DNA from 4 places in the Enterobacter cloacae complex sp. 394F7 genome. Region 3 is predicted to be linked to each of the others. Evidence: predicted binding sites of a transcription regulator. Region 3 holds the regulator's gene; each other region holds the start of a gene.
What was found. The regulator CRP, encoded in region 3, controls carbon source genes, mostly activating them, when cyclic AMP is high. The targets are predictions, from matches to a motif close to ATGTGANNNNNNTCACAT.
Positions count from the first base shown of each region.

Region 1: a site for CRP is predicted at 1,755-1,772, ahead of hpt (hypoxanthine phosphoribosyltransferase). Genes of this name have one in related genera too.
Region 2: a site for CRP is predicted at 1,782-1,799, ahead of yrbN (protein YrbN). Genes of this name have one in related genera too.
Region 4: a site for CRP is predicted at 1,651-1,668, ahead of focA (formate transporter FocA). Genes of this name have one in related genera too.

Region 1 covers NZ_JBXWCS010000001.1:436,243-439,413, forward strand. The annotation lists gene AC2FAK_RS02115 (glucose/quinate/shikimate family membrane-bound PQQ-dependent dehydrogenase) at 1-1,692, opposite strand, end outside; gene hpt (hypoxanthine phosphoribosyltransferase) at 1,901-2,437, shown strand; gene can (carbonate dehydratase) at 2,497-3,159, opposite strand.
Region 2 covers NZ_JBXWCS010000011.1:39,176-42,346, forward strand. The annotation lists gene AC2FAK_RS16700 (DEAD/DEAH family ATP-dependent RNA helicase) at 1-1,702, opposite strand, end outside; gene yrbN (protein YrbN) at 1,695-1,775, opposite strand; gene nlpI (lipoprotein NlpI) at 1,884-2,768, opposite strand; gene pnp (polyribonucleotide nucleotidyltransferase) at 2,877-3,171, opposite strand, start outside.
Region 3 covers NZ_JBXWCS010000025.1:15,516-18,686, reverse strand. The annotation lists gene AC2FAK_RS22465 (YccS/YhfK family putative transporter) at 1-1,365, opposite strand, end outside; gene crp (cAMP-activated global transcriptional regulator CRP) at 1,423-2,055, opposite strand; gene AC2FAK_RS22455 (OsmC family protein) at 2,366-2,770, shown strand; gene AC2FAK_RS22450 (phosphoribulokinase) at 2,837-3,171, opposite strand, start outside.
Region 4 covers NZ_JBXWCS010000008.1:23,209-26,379, forward strand. The annotation lists gene pflB (formate C-acetyltransferase) at 1-683, opposite strand, end outside; gene focA (formate transporter FocA) at 735-1,592, opposite strand; gene ycaO (30S ribosomal protein S12 methylthiotransferase accessory factor YcaO) at 1,999-3,171, opposite strand, start outside.

The DNA of each region.
Region 1 (3,171 bases), on a different contig from region 3:
ATGGAACATTACGCGGCACACCAGCTGGTCAAACATGGTGGCACCCCACATGTCTGCGCCGCTGAGGTCTTTCTTCGGACGGAAGCTCAGTTCGGAGAACGGCTGCGTTTTTGTGACGTAATCGCCTTTAGCCGCGCCCTGAGGAACCGGTTTTTCCGGTGCAGGCACAACCAGCTCGCCGTTACGACGGTCCAGTACGAAGATGTTACCGGTTTTCGCCGGAGCATAAATCACCGGAACGGTTTTGCCGTTAACGGTAATGTCTGCCAGCGTTGGCTGGGACGGCATATCCATATCCCACAGATCGTGGTGTACGGTCTGGTAGCTCCACGCCAGTTTACCGGTGGTCGCGTTCAGCGCCAGAATGGAGCTGGCATAACGTTCCTGCTCAGGGGTACGGTTACCGCCCCAGATATCAGGCGTGGTCACGCCCATTGGCAAGTAGACCAGATCCAGCTTCGCATCATACGCAGCCGGTGCCCAGGAGTTTGGCGAGTTGAAGGTAAAGGTGTGTTCATCAGACGGGATCGCGTTAGGATCTTTCGCGCCCGGATCGAAGGCCCATAGCAGTTTACCGGTATTCACGTCGAAACCACGGATAACGCCAGAGGTTTCGCGGGTGGAGAAGTTATCCGTCACCGAACCAGCAATCACGATGGTTTTATCAGTGATAATTGGCGGTGAGGTGGGTTCATACAGACCCGGCGTGGTGTCCGGCATGTTGGTCTGCAGGTTCAGGATACCTTTGTTGGCGAAGGTTTCGCACAGCTTGCCCGTTTCGGCGTTAATCGCGAACAGGCGGCCATCGTTCACCGGCAGCATAATGCGGCGAGGACAGTCGGCAATGACGTCCGGGCTGGCATTATCCGCACGCGCTTCGTGGTAAGAGACACCGCGGCAGGTGATGTGCTGGAACGACGGGTTGGAGTTCAGCTGCGGATCGAAGTGCCATTTCTCTTTACCGGTGGCCGCGTCGAGCGCGAACAGGCGCTGGTGCGCCGTACACAGATAAAGCATGTTGCCCACTTTAATTGGCGTCACTTCGTTGGTCAGTTCACCCGGATCGTTTGGCATCTTCAGATCGCCGGTACGGAATACCCAGGCTTCTTTCAGGTTTTTCACGTTGTCCGCGTTGATCTGCTTCAGCGGGGAGTAGCGCTGACCTTCCTGGTTACGGCCATACGCTGGCCAGTCGCCGTCAGCCACCTGCGAGATAGCCGCCGCAGGGGTGGATTCTGCATTCAGCGTACCGTTGATCTCCTGCGGGTCGTTAAAGCCGGCCCAGGTCAGGATACCGCCACTGATTAGCAGAGCGACAAGCAGCGCCGCAACGGCACCGCTGGAAGGTACAATCAGGCGACGCCAGACGAACGGCAGGATCAGCCAGATACCGAAGAAGACCAGAATGTCGCTGCGTGGCGTCAGTGCCCAGAAGTCGAACCCGACTTCCCAGACGCCCCAGATCATGGTTGCGAGGAGTAATGCCGCATAAAGCCACAGTGCGGATTGTTTTCTACGCCAGAGCAGAACAGTTACGCCAAGCATAACCAGGCCCGCAATGGGGTAGTACCAGGAGCCGCCAATTGCGACCAGCCAGACGCCACCGATTAACAGGTACAGGCCGCAGAAGGCGGCGAATAACGCTGTTAGTGTCACCAGTAGACGCGGCTGTTTAGAGTTTGTTTCAGCCATAGAAAGTGTACTCGTCAGTTTTTGTTAATAATTTGCTAGCAACTAATTATAGGTATTAACAAGTGTGATCGGAATCACAATATTTGCTTTTTATAACTCATACGCCAGGCTTAGCCATTTGCTGATATAATGGCTGGCTTGCGTATCGATGCCGGAATAACACTCATCCGCATTGAGAGATTTTCATTAAAATCATATGGTTAGTAATATGAAACATACTGTTGAAGTGATGATCCCGGAAGCCGAGATCAAAGCGCGTATCGCCGAACTGGGTCGTCAAATCACCGAACATTACAAGGACAGCGGCAGCGAAATGGTGCTGGTTGGTCTGTTGCGTGGCTCTTTCATGTTCATGGCAGACCTGTGCCGTGAAGTGCAGGTGTCACATGAGGTCGATTTTATGACCGCCTCCAGCTACGGCAGCGGCATGTCCACAACCCGTGATGTGAAAATCCTGAAAGATCTGGATGAAGATATTCGTGGCAAAGATGTGTTGATCGTCGAAGACATCATCGACTCCGGTAACACACTTTCTAAAGTGCGCGAGATCCTGAGCCTGCGTGAGCCGAAATCCTTGGCCATCTGTACTCTGCTGGATAAACCAGACCGCCGTGAAGTGCAGGTACCGGTGGAGTTTGTTGGTTTCTCTATTCCGGACGAGTTCGTCGTCGGTTACGGTATTGACTACGCGCAGCGTTACCGCCATCTGCCTTATGTTGGGAAGGTTGTGCTTCTGGACGAGTAGTGCGGCCTGGTGCCCTCACCCCAGCCCTCTCCCACAGGGAGAGGGAGAAAATCCCCGCTTTATTTATGGTTCACATGCTTAAGCTTGAGGTTGGCAATGCCCGAACGGTAACGCTGCTCCAGCGTTTCGCGGTTGGTGGCGGTCACTTCCAGATTGCGCAGCAGGCCGTCGTGAATGCCGTACGCCCAGCCGTGGATAGAGACCTTCTGACCGCGCTTCCACGCTGACTGCATGATCGTTGAATGACCCAGGTTATACACCTGCTCCATCACGTTCAGTTCACACAGCGTGTCCATCCGGCGCTCCTGCGGCATTTCACCCAGCAGTGAGCTATGTTTGAACCAGATATCGCGGATGTGCAGCAGCCAGTTATCGATGAGCCCCAGTTCCGGGTTTTCCACAGCGGCCTGCACACCGCCGCAGCCGTAGTGACCGCAAATAATGATGTGCTCGACCTCAAGGACGTCTACGGCGTACTGAACGACAGACAGGCAGTTGAGATCGGTATGAATCACCAGGTTGGCAACGTTACGGTGAACAAACAGTTCGCCGGGCTCAAGGCCCGTCAGTCGCTCAGCCGGAACACGGCTGTCGGAACATCCAATCCAGAGAAAGCGTGGATTCTGCGCTTGCGCGAGCTTTCCAAAAAAACCGGGGTCTTCCTCCACCAGCATTTTTGACCATAGTGCATTGTTGCTGATGAGTGTATCTATGTTGTTCATGGAGGTTAGCGA
Region 2 (3,171 bases), on a different contig from region 3:
CCAGCAGCTGCATGTTCATCGGCTTGTTCAGGATGCGGGTGCGAGTAAAGTGCTGCAGTACTTCGCCCGGCATGCCTTTTGGCAGCTCGATGGTGGAGTGAGATGCGAACAGCTTGATGTTACCGATGTAACGGCTGCTGATGTCGCCTTCGTTCGCGATCGCGCCAACGATATGACGAACTTCAACACCATCATCACGGCCCACTTCAATGCGGTACAGTTCCATTTCGCCAGCGTCACGACGCTCACGACGTGGACGGTCTTCGCCACCACGCTCTGAACGGTCACCACGTGGGCCACGATCGTTACGGTCACCACGGCGTTCGAAGCGATCGTCACGATCGCGGAACTCACGACGAGGACGCATCGGTGCATCTGGTGGCACGATCAGGGTACGTTCGCCCTGTGCCATCTTCAGCAGTGCTGCAGCCAGCGTTTCGATATCCAGCTCTTCGCCTTCAGCGGTCGGCTGAATCTGCGCCAGCAGCGCACGGTACTGATCCAGATCGCTGCTTTCCAGCTGCTGCTGGACTTTCGCGGCGAATTTTTCCAGACGGCGTTTGCCCAGCAGTTCTGCGTTTGGCAGCTCCGCTTCCGGAATGGTCAGCTTCATGGTGCGTTCAATGTTACGCAGCAGACGGCGCTCGCGGTTCTCAACGAACAGCAGGGCACGACCCGCACGACCTGCACGACCGGTACGGCCGATACGGTGAACGTAAGACTCGGAGTCCATTGGGATGTCGTAGTTTACAACCAGGCTGATACGCTCAACGTCCAGACCACGTGCTGCCACGTCGGTTGCAATCAGGATATCCAGACGACCGTCTTTCAGACGCTCCAGCGTCTGCTCACGCAGAGCCTGGTTCATGTCGCCATTCAGCGCTGCGCTGTTGTAGCCGTTACGCTCCAGAGCTTCAGCCACTTCCAGGGTCGCGTTTTTGGTACGAACGAAGATAATCGCCGCATCAAAATCTTCCGCTTCCAGGAAACGCACCAGCGCTTCGTTTTTGCGCATGCCGTACACAGACCAGTAGCTCTGGCTGATGTCCGGGCGAGTGGTAACGCTGGACTGAATGCGCACTTCCTGCGGCTCTTTCATGAAGCGGCGGGTAATGCGACGGATTGCTTCTGGCATGGTGGCAGAGAACAGAGCGGTCTGGTGACCTTCCGGGATCTGCGCCATGATGGTTTCTACGTCTTCGATGAAGCCCATACGCAGCATTTCGTCGGCTTCATCCAGTACCAGACCGCTCAGTTTAGAGAGATCCAGTGTACCGCGCTTCAGGTGATCCAGCAGACGGCCCGGCGTACCGACAACAATCTGTGGGCCCTGGCGCAGGGCGCGTAACTGCACGTCATAACGCTGGCCGCCGTACAGGGCTACCACGTTTACGCCGCGCATGTGTTTAGAGAATTCCGTCATCGCTTCCGCAACCTGAACCGCCAGTTCACGGGTTGGAGCCAGGACGAGGATCTGCGGTGCACGCAGGTCCGGATCAATGTTGTTCAGCAGCGGCAGCGAGAATGCTGCGGTTTTGCCGCTACCAGTCTGGGCCATGCCCAGCACGTCACGACCAGAGAGCAGATGTGGGATACATTCTGCCTGGATCGGAGATGGTTTTTCGTAACCGAGATCGTTAAGAGCTTCAAGGATAGGAGCCTTCAGGCCCAGATCTGCAAAAGTGGTTTCGAATTCAGCCATGTAGTACGAGTGCCTCAATGTCAATGGCGGCCAGTCTACTTAGCTCATCGTGAAAATGATCTGCAATTTTCATTGAAAAGTGTGAACCGGCTCAAATTAGGTGTATTGACGAACAACAACGCCCTCACCAGTGAAGGTGATGGCAATCAAAAAGATTACGGGCTGATGTTTATGTCGTCAGCTATTGCTGGTCCGATTCTGCCAGGTCATCTTGCTCCTGGCCCAAGAGCGATAATTCCAACAATGCATAACGGTGCTCAACGAAGTTGTGTACGTTGTTAGCAACCGCTAATTTGAACAGTGCCGTAGCGCTGTCCTTATCCCCCAGACTTAGGTAGTACTTACCTAAATAGAAGTTGGTTTCACTGAGATGCTCAGCGAGCGAGGTGTTATCCGTTGCGTCCGCCTTGAGGCGTTCCATCAGCGTTGCTTCGCTAATGTTGCCCAGGTAGAACTCGACAATGTTCCATCCCCACTGTTCCTTGTCCGATTTGTCGAAGCGCTGTTTCAGTGCCTCTTTTGCCTGCTTCTCATCGAGCTTCTGCTCAACGATGTAAAGCCACAGGCTACGGAAAGGATCATTAGGATCGTCTTGATAAAACGCCAGCAGATCATCTTGCGCTAACTTATCACGACCGCCGTAATACAATGCGATACCGCGATTCAAGTGCGCGTAGTTGTAAGTTGGATCAAGCTCAAGTACAGAATCAAACGCTTCATAGGCAGCATCAAAATTGCCTGCCTGCGTTAAATAAATGCCTAAGTAATTGAATACTTCAGGCATATCAGGTCGGATAGCCAGCGCTTGTGAGAAATCATTTCGCGCTAATGCCCTCAGACCGAGACTATCATACAACACTCCGCGCTCATATAAAAGCTGTGCGCGTTCGTCATCGGTTAAAGCCCGACTGGCAAGAATTTGTTCCATGCGTGCCAGAATCACTTCCTGCTGCAAAGTCGGTTGCAATGGCACTGCGAGGACTTCGCTCTTACGCCAGGCAGAGTTGCTGCATCCTGCCAGCGTTAAAGCTGTCGCAACGAAACACCAGCGCAAAAAAGGCTTCATTTCCCACTCCCGAAGACAACTATTGGATGAACGTCCTGTCCCCCGGCGGCTTAACAAGGCGTCCTGCCTGATAATGGCCCTCCGCGATGCGGAGGGCAAATGGCAACCTTACTCGCCTTGCTGTTCTGCTGCCGGTGCTTCTGGCGCAGCAGCTGGCTGAGACTGCTCGGTTGCTTCTTTAATGCTCAGACGGATACGGCCCTGGCGGTCAACTTCCAGAACTTTAACCGGTACTTCCTGACCCATCTGCAGGTAATCGGTCACTTTCTCAACGCGCTTGTCAGCGATTTGAGAGATGTGTACCAGACCTTCTTTACCGCCACCGATGGCAACGAACGCGCCAAAGTCAACGATACGGGTCACTTTACCATTGTAGATACGGCCCACTTCGATTTCTGCAGTG
Region 3 (3,171 bases):
TTTGCGGATGATCAGGTAGCTCACCAGGGTAATCAATAGCATGCCTGCCAGCGTATAGCCTTCCGGCACGTGGAAGTGCAGCGTTACGCCTGCGATAATCAACCCCGCCATGGTTCCGCCCGCCCGGTGCAGAATACGCACCCGCGTGGCGCCGTAGCCGTTCTGGGTGACAAACAGTACCGTCATTAATATCCAGTAGGGTTTGGGCAGATGCAGCGCCATGCCCATCAGGCTGGCGATGCTCAGCATCACGCTAATCCGGGCGGCGTTGCGCAGGGCGGAAGATTTAAACGAGAGATAGCTTTTAAGCGCAGGCAGCAGCGGCAGGCGCTTTTGCTTATCCGCCATCAGATCGCGGGGATAGAGCGGGCGCTGGGTACGCAGCACGCGGGCAATACGGCTGAAGTGCCAGGCGGCAAACTGGCCTACCGGGTTATCCTCGTGCTGGCGGGCGATTTTCTCCAGTGCGCCGAGCTGCTTGTCCATGTTAAAGCGGGTGGGGTAGCGGTGATAAAGAATGTCGTCGGCCAGTACCCGCAGGCGTGCGGACACGGTCTGCGCGTTCCAGCGGATCACCGCTTCGGCATGGCTGCGCTCCACCAGCTTTTGCACCTCCTTCGGGTGGTGCAGGCTCACGGAGATATGCTCCTGCAGATCCAGCCCTACCTGGAAGGTGCGCAGCAGCCGTTTATATTCGTGGTTCTTGTTGGCGGCCAGCATATGCAGTTGCTGGTAGCACTGGCTTATCAGATCCACCACCTTCTGCTGGCGCGTCAGCAGCGGCGGCAGCGATTTTTCCGGGTCGGTATGCTGGGTCAGCAGTGTGTATTTGGCTTCGCAGTACTCCGCAAGCTGGACATAGAGCAGGCTCAGGGATTCACGCAGCGGTTGTTCCCGCCACAGCCAGAACCAGAACCAGTTAAACAGGCCATACCATAGCGTACCGAGGGCGTAGATCAGCAGCGGCTCCCACACTGGCATGTTACCTGCGAGACTCAGGGTAAAGATGGCCGCGATGAGTGAGGCGGGCAGTAACCGCGCGTGCAGCGAACTGATTTCGGCGGTCACCCCCAGCGTCATCGCCAGCACGCTCAGGATCAGCGGCAGCGGAATATCGCGGGCCAGCAAAAGCTGCACGGCCAGGCTACACCCGGCAAACAGCGAACCGCCGATAATCAGACGTTTGAAAAAACGCTTATGCGGGGTGTCGAGACCGGCAATGTTGCAGCAGGCGGGAACCAGTGAAAACAGCAGCCCCTGCTGAAGATGCCCAAGGATCAGGCCCACGGCCACAGGAAGGCACAACACCAGCGTTTGTCGCAGTGCGTAGTTAACTTCCGGGTGATAAATCAGCCTGCGCCACATGGGGAGTAGAGACAAAAACGGCGTGACACCTTGCGATGGCACGCCGTTTTATCGGGATTAACGGGTTCCGTAAACCACGATGGTTTTACCGTGGGCGGAGATCAGGTTCTGATCTTCCAGCATTTTCAGGATACGGCCCACTGTTTCACGGGAGCAACCGACGATCTGACCAATTTCCTGGCGGGTAATTTTAATTTGCATGCCGTCAGGGTGGGTCATAGCGTCTGGCTGTTTCGCCAGGTTCAGCAGGGTCTGCGCGATACGGCCGGTCACGTCCAGGAAGGCGAGGTTACCCACTTTCTCTGATGTCACCTGCAGACGGCGAGCCATCTGCGAAGAAAGACGCATCAGGATGTCAGGGTTAACCTGAATCAACTGACGGAATTTCTTGTAGGAAATTTCAGCCACTTCACATGCTGTCTTTGCACGAACCCAGGCGCTACGTTCCTGGCCTTCTTCAAACAGGCCCAGTTCACCGATAAAATCGCCCTGGTTCAGATAAGAAAGGATCATCTCTTTCCCTTCTTCATCTTTGATCAGCACTGCCACCGAGCCTTTGACGATGTAATACAACGTTTCCGCTTTTTCACCCTGGTGAATCAGCGTGCTCTTCGATGGGTACTTATGAATGTGGCAATGAGACAAGAACCATTCGAGAGTCGGGTCTGTTTGCGGTTTGCCAAGCACCATGCGCTGTTATCCTCTGTTATAAGCTGTCACCAGAGTCATAAGATGCATCCGGACTCTGGGGTTGCAATCGAATTCTTACCCATACCTGGGAAGTCGGCTGTCGTAACGTTTCGCAGCCAGTAAAGTTTGATGTCCTCTGCATACATGTGTAACGTCAATGTATTACTGTAGCATCCAGAGTGTTTTAGCATAGCTTTCGCCGCGTGTCTCCTGGTGTCTCGCTTCAGCATGACGCAGGTCGCCTTCCATTGCGAGAAATGTAACGCACGCGTAATCTGTCACCAAAAATGCAACGTTGGAGCTAATGAATATGCAAGCGCGCGTGAAATGGGTAGAAGGTTTAACGTTCCTGGGCGAGTCCTCGTCGGGACACCAGATTTTGATGGACGGTAACTCCGGCGATAAAGCACCCAGCCCAATGGAGATGGTGCTGATGGCGGCAGGGGGATGCAGCGCGATTGACGTGGTGTCGATTCTGCAAAAGGGCCGTCATGATGTGACCGACTGTGAAGTCAAGCTCACGTCAGAACGTCGCGAAGAGGCGCCACGCCTGTTCACGCACATTAACCTGCATTTTGTTGTCACCGGGAAAGCGCTGAAAGATGCTGCCGTCTCACGCGCGGTGGATCTGTCTGCGGAAAAATACTGCTCTGTGGCATTAATGCTGGAGAAAGCGGTAAAAATTACCCATTCGTATGAAGTGATCGAGGCGTGATTGATGGGGCATCGTGCGTGTTGATGCCCTCACCCTAACCCTCTCCCACCGGGAGAGGGAATATGATTATGCGATCTGTTTCCCTTCCATCAACCGCTGCACCAGCGGCGTCATGATCAGCTCCATCGCCAGCCCCATTTTTCCGCCGGGCACCACTAACGTATTCATGTGAGAAATAAACGAACCCTGCAGCATCGCCAGCAGCCAGGGGTAATCGATGCCGTCGAGATTGCGGAAATGGATCACCACAAAGCTCTCATCCAGCGACGGGATACTTTTGGCCGCGAACGGGTTGGAAGTGTCCACCGTCGGCACACGCTGGAAGTTGATATGGGTGCGGGAAAACTGTGGTGTCAGGTAATTGATGTAATCTTCCATTGAGCGCACAACCGAATCCATCA
Region 4 (3,171 bases), on a different contig from region 3:
TGCTGTTCAGCGATCTCTTCACGCAGACGGATAGTCGCTTCCAGGTTTACGCCGTTTTCCAGATCGGACTGCAGGGAAACGAACTGCGCGTATTTGTCTTTCATCAGGAAGTCGATACCGTACAGCGCAACGCGACGGTAGTCACCGATGATACGGCCACGGCCATAGGCATCTGGCAGACCAGTCAGAACACCGGATTTACGGCAGTTCAGAATGTCTTTGGTGTAAACATCGAATACACCCTGGTTGTGGGTTTTACGGTATTCGGTGAAGATTTTTTTCAGCATTGGGTCCAGCTCGCGGTTGTACGCTTTGCAGGAACCTTCAACCATTTTGATACCACCGAACGGGATGATCGCACGTTTCAGTGGTGCTTCAGTCTGCAGACCAACGATTTTCTCAAGGGCTTTGTTGATGTAACCAGCATCGTGAGAAGTGATGGTGGAAGCAACGGAGGTGTCAAAATCAACTGGCGCGTGAGTGCGGTTTTCCAGTTTTACGCCTTCCATTACGCTGTCCCACAGCTTGGTGGTCGCTTCAGTTGCGCCAGCCAGGAAGGATTCGTCACCTTCATACGGGGTATAGTTTTTCTGAATGAAGTCACGTACGTTTACTTCATTCTGCCAGTCACCTTTTGCAAAACCTTCCCAGGCTGTGGCTAACTTTTCATTAAGCTCGGACATGTAACACCTACCTTCTTAAGTGGATTTTTTATTTACTGCCTGAGATAACCATCAATGATGATCGTCGCCACGCAGGTAAATGACCCAGTATGTCAACCCAACTAACAGACCCCCACCGATAATGTTCCCGATAGTGACAGGGATCAGGTTATCAGTAATGAAATTCATAATAGTCAGGTGAGAGAAACTTTCCGGGGTTGAACCAACTGCAGTCCAGAACTCCGGGCTCGCAAAGTTGCGGATTACAATACCCATTGGGATCATAAACATGTTCGCGATACTGTGCTCGAAGCCGCTGGCAACAAACATCGCAACCGGCAGAACCATAATCATGGCTTTGTCCATCAGGCTACGGCCGGAGTAACTCATCCATACCGCCAGACAGACCATCAGGTTCGCGAGGATGCCAAGTGCAACCGCTTCGATAAATGTGTGGTGCATTTTGTGGTCCGCGGTCTGCAGGACGTTCAGTCCCCAGCCACCGTTGGCGGTCATATACTCGCCAGAGAGCCACATCAACAAAACAAAGAGCAGACAGCCAATCAGGTTACCAACATAGACGTTAAGCCAGTTGCGCGCCAGTTGACCCCAGGTAATTCTTCCGCTGGCTTTTGCTACGACAATCAGCACCGTTGAGGTGAAGAGGTCGGCGCCGCAGATAACGCACAGAATCAGACCCAGTGAGAAGCAAATGCCGCCAATCAGTTTGGCCATGCCGTAAGGCATCGCGGCAGTACCGGTGGTGGCAGTGATGTAGAAGACGAACGCGATAGAGATGAACACACCGGCCGTGATCGCCAGATAGAACGTCTTCATCGGGTGTTTCGTTGCTTTATAGACACCTGCTTCTTCGGCCACTTTGGCCATCGCAGCAGGGAGTAAAAGATCAAAAGGGTTGTCAGCTTTCACACTAACTCTCTCTTTATTAAGTCGGCGACGAGATACTAACAAAGCATTATAGAAGAGAAATTGATATAGATCATATCTCGCCTGGCTTATAGGTCCGCAGTGTGTATGGTTTTACGACAAATGCGGTGTAAGTTTTTGATTATCCGTATAAAAATAAATTTTAAAAGTTATGAAAAGAGTTGAATTTTTTCGGTCGGCCACCTCTGAAACAGTTAATTAATATGGAGTATTTGCCATAAAAAGTAACAGTAAAGCCCAGGTAAATATTATTATATTTACCCATATTTAACTTTATTATTACATTCAACGTTCATTGCCGAAAAAAATAAAAAACGGGGCAATGAAATTGCCCCGTAATATAGCCCAGACGATTAAATACGCCTACTGCTGATAATGTTATATGCGCTTATTTTGACCAATAAGCGGCTTTTGCTTTCTGCAGTTTTTCATAGGCCTTCAACAGCGACTGATGCGCAGGGAAGGCTTTCAGATCGCTGTCTACCGCCTGCAGTCCGTAGAATGGCGCTTCGCCGCTCAGGGCCGCGCTGGCGGCTTCTACCGCCTCGGCACCGTACATGCGCACGAAGGCATTCAGGTACTGCAGTGGCTCACGATCCTCTTCCTGCGCAAGAAGCAGGAGGGTTTGCAGGCAGCGGTAGTAGTTGGTGCGCTCGGCAGAGAACACTGACTGGTTGAATTCCATGGTCCACTCGGTCCAGGCCAGGGCCTGATCCAGATCGCCGCCAGCCAGCGCCAGCATCGCTTTCAGCTCGCCGATGCGCAGGGTATACCAGCCGTTGTCTTTACCGGTAGCCAGACCCAGCAGTTCACGTACGCGCGTGAAGTCATCATGGCCTTCGTCGTCCAGCTGGGCGATCAGGTTCAGATAATCCTCTTTTTCCCACTCGCTGCCCGGCAGGGCCAGCAGCGTTTCACGCAGGTGCGCACCCATGCTGTTGTTCGCCAGCCACAGATCTTCAGCCGGATAGATATCGGACATGCCCGGCACCAGAATACGGCAGGCGTAAACACCCAGATGTTCGTAGTCAGCAATGTAGACTTCTTTATCTTCCGCGTTGAAGATGGCCATCAGGGTAGCGAACTCTTCTTCGGTCGTACCAGCAAAGCTCCAGTCGACGAATGGATAGTCTGCGTCCTGCTTGAACATATCCCAGGAGATCAAACCGCTGGAGTCGATGAAGTGGGTTTCGAGGTTGGTATGCTCGGCCACTTCTTCGTCGTCAAAGGTTGGTGGAGTAAATACATCGAGATCTTTCAGGCTACGGCCCTGCAGCAACTCGGTGACGGTACGCTCCAGCGCCACGCCGAAGTCAGGATGCGCGCCGAAGGAGGCGAAGCAGGTGCCGTTCGTCGGGTTAAACAGCACAACGCAGATAACCGGATATTTACCGCCCAGCGAGCCATCATACGCAAAGATAGGGAAGCCTTCTGCCTCCAGCTTAGCGATGGATTCCACCACGCCCGGATAGCGCGCCAGCACGTCGGCCGGAATTTCAGGCAGACTGATGGATTCAGCAATGATGCGGTTTTTAATGTGGCGCTCAAACACTTCTGACAG